2 regions of the Trichococcus sp. ES5 genome follow, and region 2 is predicted to be linked to the other one. Evidence: predicted binding sites of a transcription regulator. Region 2 holds the regulator's gene; the other holds the start of a gene.
The links. The regulator HrcA, encoded in region 2, represses chaperone genes, less so after heat shock. The targets are predictions, from matches to a motif close to TTAGCACTCNNNNNNNNNGAGTGCTAA.
Positions count from the first base shown of each region.

Region 1: a site for HrcA is predicted at 3,571-3,597, ahead of groES (co-chaperone GroES). Genes of this name have one in related genera too.

Region 1 covers NZ_FJND01000005.1:107,363-113,254, forward strand. The annotation lists gene TES5_RS06220 (MATE family efflux transporter) at 1-808, opposite strand, end outside; gene TES5_RS06225 (metal-sensitive transcriptional regulator) at 817-1,098, opposite strand; gene groL (chaperonin GroEL) at 1,617-3,230, opposite strand; gene groES (co-chaperone GroES) at 3,259-3,543, opposite strand; gene TES5_RS06240 (CPBP family intramembrane glutamic endopeptidase) at 3,736-4,413, shown strand; gene TES5_RS06245 (DUF4305 domain-containing protein) at 4,455-4,661, shown strand; gene TES5_RS06250 (redox-sensing transcriptional repressor Rex) at 4,731-5,363, opposite strand; gene TES5_RS06255 (ABC-F family ATP-binding cassette domain-containing protein) at 5,713-5,892, shown strand, end outside.
Region 2 covers NZ_FJND01000004.1:122,946-138,196, reverse strand. The annotation lists gene TES5_RS05375 (phosphoenolpyruvate carboxykinase (ATP)) at 1-869, opposite strand, end outside; gene dnaJ (molecular chaperone DnaJ) at 1,084-2,223, opposite strand; gene dnaK (molecular chaperone DnaK) at 2,323-4,143, opposite strand; gene grpE (nucleotide exchange factor GrpE) at 4,189-4,725, opposite strand; gene hrcA (heat-inducible transcriptional repressor HrcA) at 4,748-5,782, opposite strand; gene hemW (radical SAM family heme chaperone HemW) at 5,918-7,048, opposite strand; gene ribF (riboflavin biosynthesis protein RibF) at 7,049-8,011, opposite strand; gene truB (tRNA pseudouridine(55) synthase TruB) at 8,034-8,945, opposite strand; gene TES5_RS05335 (DegV family protein) at 9,119-9,970, shown strand; gene TES5_RS05330 (DUF1294 domain-containing protein) at 10,011-10,274, opposite strand; gene pepT (peptidase T) at 10,271-11,512, opposite strand; gene TES5_RS05320 (Nif3-like dinuclear metal center hexameric protein) at 11,527-12,660, opposite strand; gene TES5_RS05315 (tRNA (adenine(22)-N(1))-methyltransferase) at 12,657-13,358, opposite strand; gene rpoD (RNA polymerase sigma factor RpoD) at 13,495-14,631, opposite strand; gene dnaG (DNA primase) at 14,658-15,251, opposite strand, start outside.

The DNA.
Region 1 (5,892 bases), on a different contig from region 2:
CGATGGAATGCGCCGCAAAAGTCTTTGCGCCGATCGCAACGATCAATCCAAAATAGACTACTTGCCCCACCCGCATGACCAACCTTTCAAGCGCTGCCGGAATCGAAAGCCTCACTAATGGCGCATAATCACTTTTCACAAAAATGGATTTCAGCTCGAATGAAACAGGGGACTTCTTTATCTGTTTGTACAACAGCACGCACCCCAGCATTCTTGCCACTGTTGTGCCTATCGCAGTCCCGACAACGCCCAGAGCCGGAATCGGTCCGATACCAAAAATCAGAATATAGTCCAAACCTACATTCAATACATTTACGATTACGCTGACCTGCATGGGGGACTTAGTATTTCCGGATGCCCGCAGGATGCTACCGAAAATGGTCATGACCGCCAAAAAGACTGAATTTCCCCCGACAATGTAGAAAAACGCAGTGGAATAAGCCATCACTTGGTCAGCGGCGCCCATCAGCCCCAAAAGCGTTTTCCCGAAAGTAAGCGTCAGTAACCCAAACAACAAGCCGATGATCACTGCGGAAAATGTTGACTGTTCCGCAATTCGGACAGCGCCGGCCCTGTCCTTTGCCCCTAGTTTCTGGGCTATCAGGGAAGAAGTTCCGACCCCTAATGCTATGAATATCGCCAAATACACATTCAGGATCGTATTGGCAACGCCGACTGCCGTAACGGCCATAAGCCCTATCTTAGCTATCAGCAGCGTATCAACGAAGCCAACCAACGTCTGCAGCAGATTTTCGATTGTAGCAGGAATTGCCAAATTCAGAATTCTCTTTCCAGTGCTTTCTTCCATATTATCACCTAGTTCATCTTATTGTATTGCGCAATCACTTTTTGCAGTTTGTTCATTTCTTCATCCAAGTCAGCACCTTCGCTTACGTGCATCAGAGCATGCTCTGTTTGGGCCTCCAGAAGGATATGGCTGATTTTCTGGATGGCCGATCGGGTCGAATTCAATTGGATGATGACGTCAACGTACTCTTTTTCTTCGAGGATCATTTTTTTGATTCCTGCTACTTGTCCTTCGATCCGATTCAAACGTTTAACCAGACTTTCCGTTCTGTGTTCCTGTGAATGAGACATACGTTGCACCTCTTGTTCATATAGGATATGCCCCCATAGGGCATATAAAATTATATAAAAAAATTCATCAGGAGTCAATACCACAGTTGAAGCACTCTCACTTTAAAAAATCTGCAGAAAAAAAGACCAATCAGCCAAAAGCAGGCTGGTTGGTCCTTAATTTCGTTAGTGCTCGATTTCTAGAGTGGGATTCATCGTATCCTATAGTTGAGTTCTGATTCGCAGATACCGCTCCCGTTTTGTCATGGCTCTTGCGATTTTTAATTGCTTAGAGACATGATAAACTTGACCGTTACAGTCACAGTGCGTCCTTGCGTAGTGAACAAAAGAGGTTCCCTTCATGATTCGCTCCAACGTACGGGTGGCTAAATGCGAATCATCACATCCTGTTAGAACGGTTCTGAATCCTAGAGTTCTCCGCCTAAGCTGAAATCACCACCTCGACCAAAACCAGGTCGTGGTGGTGATTTCCTCTTAGTGCTCAAACTCTGAGCTCAGGATTCATCACACACTGTTTTTTACATCATGCCCATGCTTGGGTCCATTGATGGGGCTGTGGCTGGGGCTGGACGGTCGGCTACGATCGCTTCTGTCGATAGGATCAGGGCAGCTACGCTGGCTGCGTTTTGTAAAGCGGAACGTGTCACTTTTGTAGGATCCACGATTCCTGCTTCGATCATGTTCACCCACTCATCGGTTGCGGCGTTATAACCCATACCAACTTCAAGTCCTTTGATCTTATCGGCTACAACAGAGCCTTCTTTACCAGCATTTTCAGCGATTTGTCTCACTGGCTCTTCCAATGAACGCGCTACGATGCGCGCACCTGTTGCTTCGTCGCCGGTCAGTTCCAACGCTTCAACGCGTTTTTGAACGTTGATTAAAGCTGTACCACCACCGGATACGATACCTTCTTCAACAGCGGCGCGGGTTGCATTCAAAGCATCTTCGATACGCAGTTTGCGTTCTTTCAATTCAGTTTCGGTAGCAGCTCCGACTTTGATGACGCCGACGCCACCTGATAATTTCGCAAGACGTTCCTGTAATTTCTCACGGTCAAACTCTGAAGTTGTCTCGGCTGATTGCGCACGGATGACCGCAACACGCTGTTCGATGGCTTCTTTTTCGCCGGCTCCTTCAACGATGGTTGTGGAATCTTTGGTTACGACAACTTTACCTGCACGACCCAAATGTTCTACGGTAGTATCCTTCAATTCCAAGCCTAAATCCTCAGCAATAACGGTACCACCTGTCAGGATTGCGATGTCCTGCAGCATTTCTTTACGGCGGTCACCGAAACCAGGTGCTTTGACTGCCGCTACATTGAATGTTCCGCGCAATTTGTTCAATACTAATGTAGGCAACGCTTCGCCGTCAACATCATCAGCAACGATCAACAATGGGCGACCTTGTTGCAGGATTTGTTCCAATAAAGGCAAGATGTCTTGGATATTGGACAATTTACGATCCGTGATCAGGATATAAGGTGCTTCCAATTCTGCTTCCATTTTGTCGTTGTTGGTGACCATGTATTGCGATAGGTAACCGCGGTCGAATTGCATCCCTTCAACAACATCCAACTCGGTTTCGATCCCTTTTGACTCTTCGATCGTGATGACTCCGTCGTTGCCGACTTTCTCCATTGCTTCCGCAATCAATTCGCCGATTTCTTTCGATCCGGACGATACAGCAGCTACCTGAGCGATCGACTCTTTTGAATTTACGGTTTGGGAAATTTCTGCCAAGCCTTTTACGGCTGCTTGAGTAGCCAATTCGATACCGCGACGGATGCCTACCGGATTTGCGCCTGCTGTAACGTTCTTCAAACCTTCACGAACGATCGCTTGTGTCAAAACAGTGGCAGTCGTTGTACCGTCACCAGCAATGTCGTTTGTTTTGGAAGCAACTTCGGAAACCAATTTCGCTCCCATATTTTCGAAACGGTCTTCCAATTCGATTTCTTTGGCGATTGTCACTCCGTCATTCGTGATCAATGGAGAACCGTACGCTTTTTCTAAAACAACGTTGCGGCCTTTAGGTCCTAATGTCACTTTTACGGTATCTGCTAAGATATCCACACCACGAAGCATTGCTGCTCTTGCGTCTTCTGAAAATTTAATGTCTTTAGCCATTTATCGATTCACCTCATGAATTTTATTTTTAGTCCAGGATTGCTACGATGTCGCTTTCTTTGATCACTAAGTATTCTGTGCCTGCATATTTGACTTCTGTGCCTGCATACTTTTCGAAAAGGACAGTATCCCCCGCCTTTACGGTCATTTCGATGGTTACGCCGTTATCCGTCACGCGGCCTGCTCCTACAGCAATAACGGTACCGGTTTGGGATTTTTCTTTAGCGGACGACGGTAAAACGATGCCGCCTACAGATTTTTCCTCTTCTTTGGCAACTTCTACAATAACACGGTTTCCTAATGGTTTTAACAAGATGATCCCTCCAAAAATAAGTTCATTTTAGCACTCATCAACTCAGAGTGCTAAGTTACATTTCTATATTAATCAATCTCCAATTAATTTGCAAGAGGGAAGCCGATTTTTTCTGATTCTATTTTTTTACGCTATTATGCTATACTGTTTATCAAGCGTAAGACGTCAGTTCTCTCAGAAAGGTACTATTATATGAATAAAAAAATACGTTCCAGGTCAACGTTAGCCATACAGATCATTCTCATCTATCTCGCTTCTCAGCTTCTGCCGGTCGTTATACTTTTTTTCATTCCGGAAGCGGATCGTATCGCAGCGGCTATGAATCTCTCGCTATTCTTCGCTTTCCTAGGGACTGTCCTTATGGTAGCATGGAATAGCAGAAAAAAATGGACACCACAAAACAGCCTTACAGAGCAACCAGCCGCCCCAATCGGAAAAACGCTCGCGATCGGAATATTTGGCTTCTTGGGAGCTATCCTGATTCAGATCGTCGCGATGAACGTGGAGTATCTTTTGTTCAAGATGCCCGTGATTTCCGAAAATACGGAAGTATTGCTGGACTTGACAAACCGCTATCCATTCTTTATTTTTAACATTATCATCTTTGCACCTGTGATGGAGGAATTTGTATTCCGTAAAGCGATTGTCACACATCTGGTTGATGCAATCGGGATCGTCGGCGCAGCCACTATCAGTGCTTTGCTTTTTGCGATTGCGCATAATGATGGGCACTATTTGGTTTATGGCTCTTTGGGACTATGGTTTTCTTTCCTTTATTACAGAACAAGAAACATAGCCACTCCGATGATTGCGCATGCGTTGATGAATGCCGTATCCGCTTTGCCGATTCTCTCCCAACTCATTTCGTAAGGCACGTGAAGTCCGCTATTTAGGAAAAAGAAAGGAATAACATGACTTTAAAAAATCTATTAATTCAAGTAATCATCCGTTTTGTTTTTGCAATCCTCTTCATTTCGCTGGCAGTCGACGCAGTGAATACTGCGGGGTGGGGATTCATGGCCATCATCAGCGTGCTGTTCGCAACAAGTGATGTCGTAAAAGGCGTTCGCATGTTCAACGCCTACTTGAAAATCAAAGACAGCATCGATAAAAACTAGGAAAAAAAGAAGGATGAGGCGGCCTCATCCTTCTTTTTGCGTTTTCTTATCATCAACTGCCGACTTTGCTCAGCCGATATCATTGTCCAAGAAATAAATCAACGTCTGCAATTCATTCGTCAAATCCACATTCTGAACGCGGACATTTTCCGGAACGGAAAGACGGATCGGGGTAAAGTTCATGATGCCGCGAACGCCCGCTTCGGTCAAACGGTTCGTTGCATCCTGCGCAACTTCTTGGGGAACGGTCAGAATGGCTACATCAATCTGTTGGATACGCAACTGCTCCACCATATCCGTCATGGGGTACACCGGTACACCACTGAGGATTTTACCAACAATGCCTTCATTGACATCAAATGCTGCACTGATGCGCACATTGTTGCTTACGTGGAAGTTGTAGTTCAACAAGGCATGACCCAAATTACCCACACCGATCAAAGCAACGTTCGTCAAACGGTCCTGATTCAAGGTTTTGCTGAAGAAATCCAACAAATACTCGACATCATAGCCGTATCCTCTTTTACCCAGTGCGCCAAAATATGAAAAATCCCTACGGATAGTAGCACTATCCACTTTTACTGCTTCACTGAGCTCAGTGGATGAAACACGTTTTTTACCAGCATTATGCAAAAAGCGCAAATAGCGGTGGTAAATCGGCAACCTCCTTGCCGTAGCTTTTGGAATATCATTCGTCGACATTTTTTCTCCTCTTCTTTCCTCTTTCATTTCGTAACCCATAGTGTTTGTGCGATTCCGACAAACTTTAAAAAGTATGTTCACATACTTAAGCTTTCATTTCATACTGCCTATTATATCACCTGATTGTGAAAAATCTACTAATTTGTTCGAAATCGGACTTGATTGTGAAGCCTTTTTTGAACAACATGTGAAATACTGTAACAAATGTAAGCGGAGTCGCCAACATTTTTTCACATGTACAAATACGTGAATATAGCAATAACTTTGCTTGTCCCTATCGAATCATTGCATGCTGTGATAAAATGGAAGGGATAAATGCCAGCATTTGCTTAGAAAGAGGACACTACATATGATTTTACTGCAAGGACAAAATTTGGCGCGCCTTTTTGGGGCTAGCGTCTTATTCGACAATATTCAAATTACTGTTCAAGACCATTCGCGTATTGCACTCGTCGGCCGAAACGGAGCCGGCAAATCGACCTTGCTGAAGATTTTGGCAGGCATCGAAGCAACGGATGCCGGCTCTGTT
Region 2 (15,251 bases):
GTCAAATCAATCAGGAAGGCATCATCATGAAGTACTTTCACTTCATATTTGTTGTCATGCTTCGAATGGGTCAGAGTCGATTTTCCTGACCCCGAAAGCCCAAAGAAGGAAGCGACATACGACCCGCCATCCGGGAGGCGGAAGTGTTTTTGTCCGCCGTGGCAAGAAACAAATCCATTCCGATGACCGGTTCCCCATGCAAGCGTCAGCGTGCCTTTTTTGAATTCACCAAAATATTGCATTCCCAGGATACACGCTACATTTTTATCAGGCTCGAATACAGCCACACCTAGCGGATAATCTGGATGGCGCCAGTCGGGATCTGTGTAGATATAGATATCGCCTTCGTTGTACAGCTTCGACTGTGCATACATCTCCTGATATTCCGGGCTGTCCCACTGGAAGTTCAACAGCCAGGAGTAAAGATTGTTTTCGTTTCCTTCAGGAAAAGCGATATGCGCCTTGATGATGAAATCTTTATCCAAACCTACATACCCTGTCGTTTTATAATAATGGCGCAGTCTGTTTTGATAAATGACATCCATGATGATGGCTTGAAGTTTTTCGTCCTCTTCCTTGTTCTCGCCGATGATCCGTTTGGCGCGGGCAGTACGACCGATGATTCTCCCGCCATTTTCGACAAGTACTTTGGCATCATTCGGCAAGCCCAGCTCTTCAGTATGGAGCACAGGCAGGTCGGTCACGACTACCCCCGCAGCGTTCCGAGCAAGTTCGTAGGCTTCCGTCATGTTCGTGACTTCCTGCATGTTTTTGCCATAAAAAGCTGTTTCGACCGTTGTCCGGAATTTCGTAAGTAAAGGGTTGGACTTCTTTAATTCGGATCTGTTGAACGATTCTATAGTAGCCATTTACGTCACCTCTTTTATTTGATACTTCCATTATAATCTTATTCCGCAGAATTGTAACCCCTTACATACCATATTTTGTGAATATTTATGCTATTTCTATAAAAAAAGTGTTTAAATCCTCATGTTAATTACAAAAAATCTAACAGAATAGTATTGGAGCAAAAAAATGAACCGGTGGCTTGTTGTTTACAAAGCACCGGTTTATTCCGTTTATTTATTTTTTATTTTTGAAGGCATCCTTAACTTTTTCAAAAAAATTGGATTCATCTTCCACCAACGTATCTCCGCCTGCTGTTGCGAAAGCACGGATTGCCTCTCTTTGCTTCTCGTTAAGGTTTTTAGGCGTGACGACAGTCACTTTAACGTGCTGATCGCCATTTCCGGTTCCCCGCAAGCGTGGCGCTCCTTTGCCTTTCAGGCGGAAACTCGTGCCCGTTTGTGTCCCCGCAGGAATTTTCAGTTTGACTTTACCGTGTACAGTAGGCACTTCAATCTCATCGCCCAATGCAGCTTGGGCGAAGCTGATCGGCAGCGTGTAATGGATTTCTGTTCCTTCACGATCGAAAATATCACTTGGTTCCACTTGGAAAACGACATACAAGTCACCGTACGGACCGCCATTGCTGCCGACTTCGCCTTGTCCGTTTAAGCGCATCTGTTGTCCATCGTCAACGCCTGGAGGGATCGTAACCGCCACCGAGTGGTCAGTTTCGACATGCCCGTGTCCGTGACATGTTGTACATTTATCCGTGATTTCCTTACCTGTTCCGCCGCAGACATCACAGACTGCTTGCGTCATTACGCGGCCAAAAGGCGTATTCCGTTCAACACCAATCGCTCCTGAACCATGGCACTTCGAACACGTTTTTGGTTGTGTGCCGGGTTTTGCACCGGAACCACTGCAAGTTTTGCATTCCTCGTCACGTTTGTAACGAATCGTTTCTTTCTTCCCAAAAATCGCTTCTTCAAAGGTAAGGTGGATACGATATTGTAAATCGGAGCCTTGACGGGGGGCGTTGGGGTTTCTGCCACGCCCACCGCCGCCTCCGAAAAAGGAATCGAAGATATCTTCAAAGCCGCCCGAGAAGCCGCCGAAGCCGCCGCCATAACCGCCGCCTGCGCCGAAGTTGGGATCGGTACTGGCATGTCCGTACTGGTCGTAGGCTGCGCGTTTATTGCCGTCGCTCAAGACTTCATAAGCTTCAGCAAGTTCCTTGAATTTATCTTCTGCACCCGCTTCTTTGTTGATATCCGGGTGAAACTTCTTGGAAAGCTTCCGATAAGCTTTTTTTATCTCGTCATCCGTGGCATCCTTCGCCACACCCAAGATATCATAATAATCTCTTTTCGCCATTGTTTCGCCTCCATTGATTGGCTTCATCTGAACTTTATCTCTCTATACAGTGAGAGAAGCCAATGCAGTTAAGCGTTGGCTTCCTCCCGTTAGAGTTGACTATTTGTCGTCTACTTCTTCAAAATCGGCATCTACGACACCATCGTCAGTCGCTGTGTTGTGCGCACCTTCTTGTTGTTGCGCTTGAGCAGCTTGCTCATACAGTTTGACAGTCAGGTTTTGAACAAGTTCATTCAAAGCATCACGCTTCGTTTTCATTTGTTCCAAATCATTTGCTTCGACTGCTGCTTTCAGTTCGTCTCTCGCTTCTTCAGCTTTCTTCACTTCATCAGCGTCGACCTTACCGTCAAGCTCTTTCAAAGTTTTGTCGGTTTGGAAGATCAATTGATCCACTTCGTTGCGCAATTCAACTTCTTCCTTGCGCAATTTGTCTGCTTCAGCATTTGCTTCCGCGTCTTTCACCATTTTTTCGATTTCTTCGTCAGTCAGACCGGAAGAAGACTTGATAGTGATTGTTTGTTCTTTTTGCGTACCCAAGTCTTTGGCGCGAACATTTACGATACCATTTTTATCGATATCGAATGATACTTCGATTTGTGGAACGCCACGAGGTGCAGCTGGAATATCAGTCAATTGGAAACGACCCAAAGTTTTGTTGTCGGCTGCCATCGGACGCTCCCCTTGCAACACATGTACATCAACAGCAGGTTGATTGTCGGCTGCAGTCGAGAAGACTTGTGACTTGCTTGTTGGGATTGTCGTATTGCGGTCGATCAATTTAGTGAACACGCCACCCATTGTTTCGATACCCAATGATAAAGGTGTAACGTCCAATAATACGATGTCTTTTACGTCTCCGGAGATGACTCCGCCTTGGATGGCAGCACCCATTGCGACAACTTCATCCGGGTTAACGGATTTGTTCGGCTCTTTGCCGGCTTCTTTACGGACTGCTGCGATGACTGCAGGGATACGTGTGGAACCACCGACCAAGATGATTTCATCGATTTCGGAAGTGGATAAACCAGCATCCTTCAAAGCTTGGCGTACAGGACCTTTTGTACGTTCAACCAAGTCATACGTGATTTCATCGAATTTCGCGCGGGTAAGCGTCAATTCCAGGTGCAACGGACCTGCATCGCCGGCAGTGATGAACGGCAGGCTGATTTGCGTTGACGTTACGCCTGACAAATCTTTTTTGGCTTTTTCAGCAGCGTCTTTCAGACGTTGTTTCGCCATTTTGTCGTTTGAAAGGTCGATTCCGTTTTCTTTCTTGAATTCCGCAACCAAATAGTCGATGATTTTGTTGTCGAAGTCATCTCCACCTAATTTGTTGTCGCCGGCTGTACTCAATACATCGAATACGCCATCTCCCAATTCAAGGATGGAAACGTCGAATGTACCGCCGCCCAAGTCGAATACAAGAATTTTTTCGTCTTTATCGGTTTTATCCAATCCGTATGCCAAAGCAGCAGCCGTCGGTTCGTTGACGATACGCTCTACTTCCAGACCGGCAATTCTGCCCGCATCTTTAGTCGCTTGACGCTGTGCATCGTTGAAGTAAGCTGGAACAGTAATTACGGCTTTTTCAACTTTTTCACCCAGGTAGTCTTCCGCATAACCTTTCAGATATTGAAGGATCATCGCTGAAACTTCTTGTGGTGTGTAGCTCTTGCCTTCCACTTCCACTTTGTAGCCAGCATCGCCCATATGACGTTTGATGGAGCTGATTGTATTCGGGTTTGTCACTGCTTGACGCTTTGCAACCTCGCCCACTTGGATTTCGCCATTCTTGAATGATACGACAGATGGTGTCGTGCGATTTCCCTCTGGATTTGGAATGATTTTAGCTTCTCCGCCTTCTAATACTGCTACAGCTGAGTTTGTTGTTCCTAAGTCAATACCGATAATTTTGCTCATGATGTTATTCCCCTCTATATGAAATTTTTATGTTTATCAATAAAATTATTGTGATACGACAACCATTGCTGGCCTTAATACACGTTCTTTCAAGGTGTATCCTTTTTGCACTACCGCGACGACTGTATCAGGAGCTTGCCCTTCAGCAGCCGGTTGCACTTGGATGGATTGATGGAAATTCGGATCGAAAGGCTGATCAATCGGATTGATCGCAGAAATCCCCTCTTTGGCGAAAGCATCTGTAAACAAGTTCAAGACCATTTCCAAACCTTTCTTCAGGTTCACAGCTTTTTCATCTTCAACTTCAATCGCTAATGCGTGCTCCAGGCTATCCATCACCGGCAATAACTCCAGCGCTAATGACTGGGAACGGTATTTCGCCGCATCTTGCCTTTCTTTCGCGTTGCGTTTCTGGATATTTGCGAGTTCTGCTTGCAGGCGCAATAAGCGGTCTTCCGTTTCGGATAAGGTTGCCTGTAATGCTTCAACCTCACTTATTTCTGTGACTGTTTCTTGGCCCTCTTCCATTGATGTTTCAACGGTTGTTTCCTGTTGTTCCACTAATTCTTCGTTATTGTCCACTTCAAAATCTCCTTTGTCGTGCTTATTTGTTCAGATCATTCAAGCTATCAGAAAGTTCATAGCGCATAAATTTCATGATGCTGATCATTTTTTGATAAGGCATATTGGTTGGCCCCAATAGTGCGATCAGGCCTTTACCGTTGCCGGCCGTGTCATAAGTAGCCGTGATCAGACTAAAATTATGCAGCAGCTCATTATTCAATTCCGTACCGATCTTGACCCCGACGCCCTCGTTGGGGTTAGAAAAAAGCGCATGGATGTCCGGAGACCCATTCAACATGCTTAAAATGGCTTTGACTTTATTCTTGTCCATCGTCGAATCCAAATGGTTCAGAAGATTCATGCTACCACCTACATGGAAGCGATCATGCTCCAACTTTGCCACAATGTCATTGAAGATCGCTGTGAAATCGATTTTTGCATCGACGTACTTCCGGATAATCAACGGAATGTCCGTTTGCAGTTTGACGAATACTTCCTGCAGCGTGCGGCCGACCAGTTCCTGATTGAAAATGTTGACGATTTTTTCTATCTCAGTGGCTGAGAAGCCCGGCGAAACAGAAAAAATCTGATTTTCCACATGTCCTTTGTCAGTCACCAATATCGCCATCACATGTCCTTCATTGAGTGCGACCAGACGGAAGCCCGTCAAACGGCTGTCCTTTGTTTCAGGTCCGATCGCCAAAGCGGTATAATTCGTCAAAAAGGACAACATTTCAGCTGATTTTTCGACGACCTGTTGCACTTCACGATAAGGATTCTGAAAGCCGTGCTTGATCATTTGCTTGACCTCGTCAGCGACTTCTTCGCTTTCTTTGCCTAAAAGTTGATCGACATAGTAACGATAGCCTTGGATGGATGGTATCCTGCCGGACGAAGAATGCATCTTTTCCAGGAAGCCCAATTCTTCGATCCGCATCATTTCGTTGCGGATTGTTGCTGAGCTTAAAGGCAAAGAAGACTCCTTAAGAAGTGTCTTCGACCCGAGCGGCTCCTCGAATTCGATGTAATGCCTGACAATTAAATCAAAAATTTGCAACTGTCTTTCTGTTAACAAGATTTTCACCTCACTTTAGCACTTGACCACAATGAGTGCTAACCATAAATAAATTTATCACGGGTAACAGGCTTTGTCAACGGAATACAATCATTTTTCATAACATTATCAGCAGCCGATCGGATACGAGCGTATTCACATCAAGAAAGAACGAAATACTTCATTGCCGAGAAAAACGCCCCTTTGTGTCAGACGGATTCTGTCGCCATCAAGCATCAAGAGGCCTTCTGTAACCAAATCCGAAATGACGCTAGCATACTGATCCAGCAACGAAGTCTGGAATTTGTCGGCAAAATGCTGTTGGCTGACACCTGCCATCGTGCGCAGCCCCAGAATCATCTCTTCTTCCATTTGTTCGTTTTTCGATAACTGTTGCTGCCGGATAATCGGCAGATTATTTTCCCGTAATGGCGCCAGATATTGTTGGATCGGTCCATGATTGTGGTAACGGATGCCATCGATATAGCCGTGCGCGCCTGCTCCGAAACCGAAATAGGTCTCATTCTTCCAATAGGTAAGATTATGCTGGGATTCATAGCCCGACAGTGCAAAGTTTGAGATTTCGTATTGGTTCCTGCCGTTTTTTGTCATCGTCTCGATAGCCAAGGCATACATATCGGCCTCTGTGTCTTCTGAAGGCAACGGCAGTTTACCTTGACGCATCAAGTTATAGAACACTGTTTTATTCTCAAGTATCAAGGCGTAAATCGAGTAATGCGGCAAATCCAATTCCAGTGCTTTTTTCAGGCTGTCTTCAAAATCAGCCATCGTTTGGTTCGGCAACCGGAAAATCAGATCGATGGTCATGTTATCAAATCCGGCTTTGCGTGCATCGGCCACGGAAGTGTACACCTGCTCGGCTGTATGGATGCGGCCGATTTTTTTTAAGATGTCGTTATTGAAGGATTGGACCCCCATACTCAGTCGGTTGACACCGTAGTCCCGCATGATCTTCAATTTTTCGAATGAAACGCTCTCCGGATTGGCTTCCATCGTGAATTCGGCGCCTTTAGGCAGGGAATAGGTGCTGCGGATACCGTTCAACAGCTTTTCCAACTGTCGTTCATTAAGCGTGGTCGGCGTACCCCCGCCGATATAGAAGGTGCTTAGCGTTTCTTCAGGATGCAGCAGCTTAGATAACTGCATTTCCTTTATCAAAGCATCCACATATTCATCGACTGGTTGGCCTTCCAGAAACACTTTGTTGAAATCACAATAAAAGCAGATGTGCTCGCAGAATGGGATGTGTAAATAAGCGGCTGCCATTTAGAGTGTCACCTCATCCAAAGGGTAGTCCTGAAAATAGGCGATTGTATCCGCTTCGTCGCTTTTTAGCTGCGCAATCAGTTGCTCGATGCCCGAAAATTTGATCTCACTGCGGATAAAATGGTGCCATCTGACAGCTACGTTCTCACCGTATATCATTTTATCGAAGTCCAATATGTACACTTCAACAGTCTTATCGCGGCCAGCTTCAAAAGTGATATTGTACCCGATTGAAGCCGTGCCGCGATGCCACGTTCCATTCACCCTGATGCTCACGATATATACGCCATTCCTAGGCAAGCGCGTGTGCTTTTCCGTCTGAATATTCGCAGTCGGGAAACCCAGTAGTCTGCCTCTAGCATCACCATGAATGACCGTGCCTTCGATCTGGTAGACATAGCCTAAATATGCATTCGCTTTTTCCATATCCCCTTCGGTTAATGCTTCCCGGATATGCGTGGAACTGATTTTTTCGACTTCGTTCTTCAATTCGGCGACCTCGATGACTTCAAAGCGGTCTTTAGCATAATGCACCAATTGTTTCATATCCGCGATTTCTCTAGGACCATAAGTATAATCGAAACCGGCGACGACAGCGCTAGCATGCAAGCCGCATATGTACTGGTCGACGAATTCTTGTGGTCTTAATGAGGCAAATGCAGATGTGAAAGAGACGACAAAAAAATAATCAACACCCAGGTTCTCAAATATTTCAGCCTTCCGGTTGACGGTCGACAGATACTGCATCGTTTCTGGATTCATCTTCTGGAACACGATGCTCGGGTGATGGTTGAAGCTCATGACGGCTAATTTCAAATTCTTCTTTTCGGCAATTTCCTTTGCTCTCTTGATCACTTCTTGATGCCCTCTATGGACGCCGTCAAAATACCCCAAAGCCAGCACGATTTGTTCGTCTGGTATTTGTTTTTGGTCATAGGGATGGTGTATATGTATTATTTCCATTGCGTTAGCAACTCCTTGCTGATTATGATAGGAACATTTTTCTGGGTTTTATGTTACCGGCTTTAGTCGGATGCGGTTCGTACATCGCCACGATTTTGCTCTGATAGGTGAACAGAACCGGGCCATCCATCACTTCGAAAAGTCCCACTTTCGGCAGAACCGCGCCATTTCTCACTTTATCCCACAGCTCATCATCAAGTGCTACCTGCCGATATGATGCGAATACCGAATCAATCGGTTTCAGGTTCTCGTCAATCACGTCATTCGCCATTGCTTCAGCTACTTGCTGCAACGTCAGGCAATCCGTCTGCGTGAAGCCTCCGCTCATCGTGCGGGTCAAACTTGACATGTAAGCCGGATAACCCAAGGCTGCCCCCAAATCGACTGCCAAAGTCCTCACATAGGTCCCTTTTCCGCAAGTGACCCGGAAACACCAGGACATCGTTTCGTCTTCCGCATGATAGACAGGTTCCGAAATCCGTTCAAAATGCATCACTTGGATAGTCCTTTGCGGCTTTTCGACGGTCAATCCTTTACGGGCATATTCATACAACCTCTTGCCGTTCACCTTGACTGCGGAGTACATCGGTGGAACTTGAATGCTTTCACCTACCATTGCCTCCATGGCTGCGTCGATTTCAGCCAATGACAGCGTTCGATCGACAGGTGTCTTTGCGATCGGTTCACCTTGGCTATCTTCCGTCGTCGTAGCGACTCCGATAGTGATTTCACCTTCGTACGCTTTATCCGTATCTGTCAAAAACTCGACGACTTTCGTGGCTTTCCCGATGCAGATCGGCAAAACGCCAGCAACTTCCGGATCCAAAGTTCCGGTGTGCCCAACTTTTTTTGTTTTCAGTATTTTTCTCAATTTGAATACGCAGTCGTGACTTGTCATACCGCGTTCTTTCCATAAAGGTAATATTCCATCCATATATTTGTAACCCACTTTCTTCTGCAACTAACCTATTATAGCATAATCTATTCTACAGGAAAAAACATCAAGATTAGAGAAATATGCCTGCAAATCATAAGGATAACTGCGTTACTTTTCCTCTAAAATCTGCTATGCTTAAGGAAATATGACTGTACTTAAGGAGAATCAATATGCCAAACTTCAAAATTGTGACCGATTCCACAACGGAATTGTCCGCAGAAGAAATTGACAGATATGGAATCACGGTAATCCCGCTTTCATCCATGATTGAGAATGTGATTTATTACGACGGAATAACCATAACCAAACCTGAGTTCCTCGAAAAAATGATGAACACTAAAGAATTGCCAAAATCATCCCAACCATCCATGGGAACTTTCTTGGATAAATACAATGAACTGACAATGGATGGTAGTGAAGTCCTGTCCATCCACGTGACTGAAACATTGAGCGGTACCGTAAACTCCGCTCATCAGGCGGCTAAACTCGCCCACGGTAAGGTGACGGCCATCGATTCTCAGTTTTGCGCAAGAGCTGCCGCCTTCCAAGTGTTGGAAACTGCAAAATGTTCCGCTGAAGGATTGACGGTCGCGGAAGCATTGCCTCGGATCCAGGCTGTCAAAGAGCGCACGTTGCTGTACATTTGCATCGTCAACCTGGAAAATATGGTCAAGGGCGGACGCATCGGAAAAACGATGGGCCGAATCACGACGCTGCTGAACATTAAAGCAAACCTTAAAATGATCGACGGTGCGTTGACTACCGACGTAAAAGGCCGCGGCACCAAAGCAATCGTAAAACGGTACGAAGAGATCATCGCAGAACTAAAACAAAAATACTCGGATGTTGAAGCGATCGGCATCACGCATGACGGTTTGTCGGATTATTCGAACCAAATCATCGGCATGCTGAAAAACGCCTTCCCTAATACCCAAATGCACACATCATACGCCAGCGCAAGCGTTATGACCCATGCCGGCCCCGAAGCCGTATCCTTCCAATTCCTGATAAAAAACAATTAGAAAATGCCGCTACTCCCGAATGGGGAATAGCGGCATTTTTTCATATGAATACGAAATAAGTTGTTATTCCTATCAAGAGCGTACCCAAACCGAAGATTACCTTGAAAATCAGGTGTTTTGTTTTATGGCGAAAGTGATGCATCCCCAGTAATCCGCCTAACCCGCCCCCTAGAAATCCGAGCAAAAGTAGATTGCGTTCTGGTATGCGCCAAGCTTTTTGCCGCGCTTTCTTTTTGTCTACGCCCATCAATATAAAGAGCAAAACATTCGTCACAACGAGATACGTCAGAACGGTGTTTCTCATTGCTTTCCATAGCCCTGACTTTGTCTGATGATTTCCACGATGACAGCTACTGCTTTTTCCATTGATTGGACAGACACAAATTCATAGCGCCCATGGAAGTTTTCTCCCCCGGCAAAAATATTCGGGGTCGGCAAACCCATGAAGGATAGTTTTGAGCCGTCAGTCCCGCCGCGGATCGGTTCGATGATTGGATTGATCCCCAATGCCTTCATCGCTGTTTCCGCCAAATCGACCGGACGCATATCGTTCTTCAGCACTTCACCCATGTTGTAGTATTGATCGTGCATTTCGATAGAAATGCGGTCCTCGGTCAATTCCTTGTTCATGCGCTCTGCCAGCGCAAGCATGGTTGTTTTCTTGTTCTCGAAAAGCTCCTTGTCATGGTCCCTGATGATGTAGGTCATCTTGCTTTCTTCCACATTGCCTTCAATGCCCAACAGATGATAGAAGCCTTCACGCTTTTCAGTCTTTTCAGGGACTTCATTTTGCGGCAAAGCGCCGTCGTATGCGATAGCTAATTTGATCGCATTCACCATTGTGTCCTTGGCAGTGCCTGGATGCACGTTTTTGCCACGGATCGTCACGATGGCTTGCGCCGCATTGAAACTTTCGTATTCAAGTTCACCCAACGGACCGCCATCCATCGTGTAGGCAAAGTCGCAACCAAAAGCAGTCACATCAAAAAGATCGGCTCCGCGGCCAATTTCTTCATCGGGCCCGAAGGCGACTTTGATGTCCCCATGCTCTATGTCATCCGCTGCTTTTATCGCTTCCAAGGCTGTGATGATTTCAGCGATGCCAGCTTTGTCGTCAGCACCCAACAACGTTTTTCCATCGGTAGTGATCAATGTCTGACCGATGTAGTTCTTCAACGCAGGGAAGTCCTTGGGCGAAAGCATCACCTGCGCTTCCGCATCCAAAATCAGATCGTTGCCCGCATAGTGTTCCCAAATAAGCGGATTTACATTCGCTGCCTCGAAATCAGCTGTGTCCATATGAGCGATGAACCCGATTGTAGGGAACTCTTTCTCTGAGTTGCGCGGCAAAAGTGCTGTCACGAATCCATTCGTTGCATTGTATTGGATATCCGAAAGCCCGATTTCTTCCAGTTCCGGCATCAAAACCATTTTTGCGAAATCCACCTGATTTTGGGTTGAGGGCACTGTCAGACTTTTTTCATCCGATCTTGTCTCGAATTTTATGTATTTAAAGAAACGGTCCACTAATTTTTCTTGCATGCTTTGACACCCTTTCACAATTGACTATCGAAAATAAAAGGATCCGTGTTGATTTCGGAAGCGATGACTTCCAGATCCCACTCATTTTCTTTTTTCCATTCATTGAATAATTCCAATAATTTCGGTTTACAAATCTGCTCGATATGATGGCCTGGGTCTATGACGGTCAGTCCATCAGCCTGCATATCGTGGGCCGTGTGGTAGTAGACATCGCCAGTGATGTACACATCCGCACCCTTTTCGATTGCTTTCCGGTAATATTTGCCGGCATCCCCGCCGCAGATGGCAACACGACTGATTGTCTGATCCAAATCAGCTGCTATGAAACGCATGCCCTCGATCTGGAAAACATCCTTGACGTACTGGATGAAGGAGCGCAAAGACATCGGCAAAGCCAAATTACCGACCCTTCCTAAGCCGTATTCGCGTTGGAAATTATTGATTGTGTATACTTCGTAGACGGGCTCTTCGTAAGGATGCACTTCATACAGCGCCTCCAAGACATCAGCTAAGTATTTATCTTCGACGATCATTTCAATCTTTTTCTCTTGGACTTCCTCTGGTTCGTTTATATGGCCTATGGCAGGCTTAGCACCTTCCATGGGAGTGAATCGGCCAACGCCTTGCGCCTCAAATGAGCAATGACTATATTCATCGGAAATGTTGCCCGCTCCCGCATCGGCCATAGCCAAGCGGACACGATTGCATTCGGCATTCGGTACACATACGGATATTTTCTTCACAGGCACACGCTTTGTGACATCCATGATTTCAACGTCCAACAACCCCAATGCCTCAGAAAGCCAATCGTTCATCCCGTTATTCGCATTGTCGAGATTCGTGTGGGCCGCATAGACACTGATGTCATGCTTGAGCAAATCAACGTACATTTTTGTTTGCTTGTCGGATACATCCAGATTTTTCAACGGTCGGTAGATCGGCGGGTGATGGGAAAAGATAAAATCGGCTTTCTTATCGATGGCCTCTTGGACGACTTCGGGACGGACATCAAGTGTCACCAAAATACGGCGGACCGGACGGCTTAGGTCTCCCAAATGGAGTCCCACTGGATCCCCGTCCTCTGCCAACCAAGTCGGAACATGCGATTCAAATAACTCGATGAATTCATAACCCGTAATGCTTGTCATTTCAGCACCTCTTTAATTTCATTGATTTTATTGATCACTTGCTGTTCTTTTTCATTCAGATCGTTGCTTGCTTTTTGCATACTGTCCAATATGTATTGGCATTTATCGATTTCGGCTGACCATTTTTTGCGGAAAATATCATTTTTTCCCTGAAGCAGGAAACGTCCGAAGCTATATTCTAAATCGGTGTAGTTTTCTGGCGACTCTGCCTTCTCGGCAACGAGGATTTCATAAATCTTACCATTTTCTTCCAATATCGTTTCGTCGATGATTTTGTATTGATGGCCAATCAGCCATTCACGCAGTTTCTTTTCTCCGTTATTGGGCTGAAGAATCAATCGTTCCACACCGACCAGTTTATCTTTCAGTCTGCCTTTTTCCAGAATTTTGGAAATCAAGTCCCCACCCATCCCGCAGATGGTGACGACGTTGATATCGTCTGTCGTCTCAATTACATCCATGCCATCGCCAAGCCTAGCGCTGACGCGATCGCCCACTCCTGATGTTTTGATCTGTTCCGCTGCCGATTCGAATGGGCCTTTCACAACTTCCCCTGCCAATGCGTAACTGACGACATCGCGCGCCGCCAAAACACAAGGCAAATAGGCGTGATCCGAGCCTATATCGGCCAGTCTCGCATTTTTCGGCACAAAGCCTGCGACTGTCTCGAGTCTTACGGATAATTGTTGAATATTCAACCTCATCCCTCCCTTTCCATTTTTGCTGATAGTACTATTTTAGCACAATTCCCTTCCAGATATCCCATAAAACCTGATATCACTCGGAAAACGGCATAAGAAAAACCCGAGTGCAATAACTCGGGTCAGATGCTTATTACTCAAGAAAATCTTTTAATTGTTTCGAACGGCTTGGATGACGCAGTTTGCGTAAAGCTTTCGCTTCGATTTGACGGATCCGCTCGCGGGTTACGCCGAATACCTTCCCTACTTGCTCCAATGTCCTGACATTCCCGTCATCAAGACCGAAGCGCAGACGAAGAACGTTTTCCTCGCGGTCGGTCAAAGTGTCCAACACTTCCTCAAGTTGTTCCTTCAGAAGTGTCTGAGCAGTATGCTCAGCTGGACTCAAGACATCCTGATCTTCAATGAAGTCGCCCAAATGAGAATCATCTTCTTCCCCGATAGGCGTTTCCAAGGAAACAGGCTCCTGAGCAATTTTCAGGATCTCTCTGACTTTTTCGGTCGGAAGATCCATCTCGGCGCCGATTTCTTCAGGTGTCGGTTCGCGCCCAAGATCCTGCAGTAATTGCCGTTGGATCCGAACCAATTTATTGATCGTTTCAACCATATGCACAGGGATACGGATCGTTCTGGCTTGGTCGGCGATGGCACGGGTGATGGCTTGACGAATCCACCAAGTGGCATAGGTGGAGAATTTGAACCCTTTCGTATGGTCAAATTTTTCGACAGCCTTCATCAGTCCCATATTACCTTCCTGGATCAGATCCAGGAACTGCATGCCCCGACCGACATAACGTTTCGCGATGGAAACAACCAGACGCAAGTTGGCCTCAGCCAATTGCTGTTTTGCTTCTTGATCGCCGTCTTTGATGCGCAAGGCCAAATTGACTTCTTCCTCTGCGTTCAACAAAGGCACGCGGCCGATTTCCTTCAAGTACATACGGACAGGGTCATTGATTTTCACTCCGGGAGGCACAGCCATCGGGTCTTCTTCTTCGTCCTTTTTGGATGTGGCTGCTTTTTCTGGCTTCACTGTTTCTTTGGCAAGTTGACGCGCTGTCGGGCCGCCGTCTGCGTCTACGACACTGACACCGCCGTCTTCCATTTTTTGTATGAGTTTATCCATGTCATCCGCGTCCAATTGGAAAGGTGTAGCTATCTTATCAGCCAATTCGTCGTAGAAGACGGACCCCAGTAATTTATGTTCTGCGATCAGCTTTTTGGTTACCTGTTCTATCGTTAAACCTTGATCATTTTTTTCGATTGCCATAAAATGATTCCTCCATTCGATGCGGGCTATTTCTTTGTTGCTTTTAATTCTTTTGAGAGCGAAACGATTTCTAACATGATTGTCTTCAGACGTTCATTGTCATTTTTCTTTCGCGCTTCCTTCATCTCTGCCTGTTTCTTGGTCAGTTGATCCTGTAAAGACGACTTGTCCCGGATGATATGGACGAGATCCTGAATTTCCTGATAGGTGGCTTCCGAATCCAATTGGAACCATTCAATCTCCGTGATCACGTTTTGAAGAGCCGGATTATTGATGCGGTCCAAGAATTGATCGATATTGCCGACCAGCCCAATTTGTCTGAAAAACTCTTCATACAAAATGTAGATCGTCTGATAGTCATCATGGATGAAATGGAAATCTGCGTCAATTTCATTCAGATACGACCAGACTTCTTCGAAATGAAACAGACGGTAAAGCAGCTGCTTTTCGCTTTGCTCAGCCTGGGTCACTTTGCGTTTATTCGTGCTTGGATACAGCGCGTGTTGAGTGGCATCTTGCGGCGCGGTTCTTCTGACCGGCTCGCGTTCAGGTCTTTGCTGAAGCACCTCTTGCTGATAACCCTTCAATTGCTTCTGCAGAATATCGATCGGAATACTGAA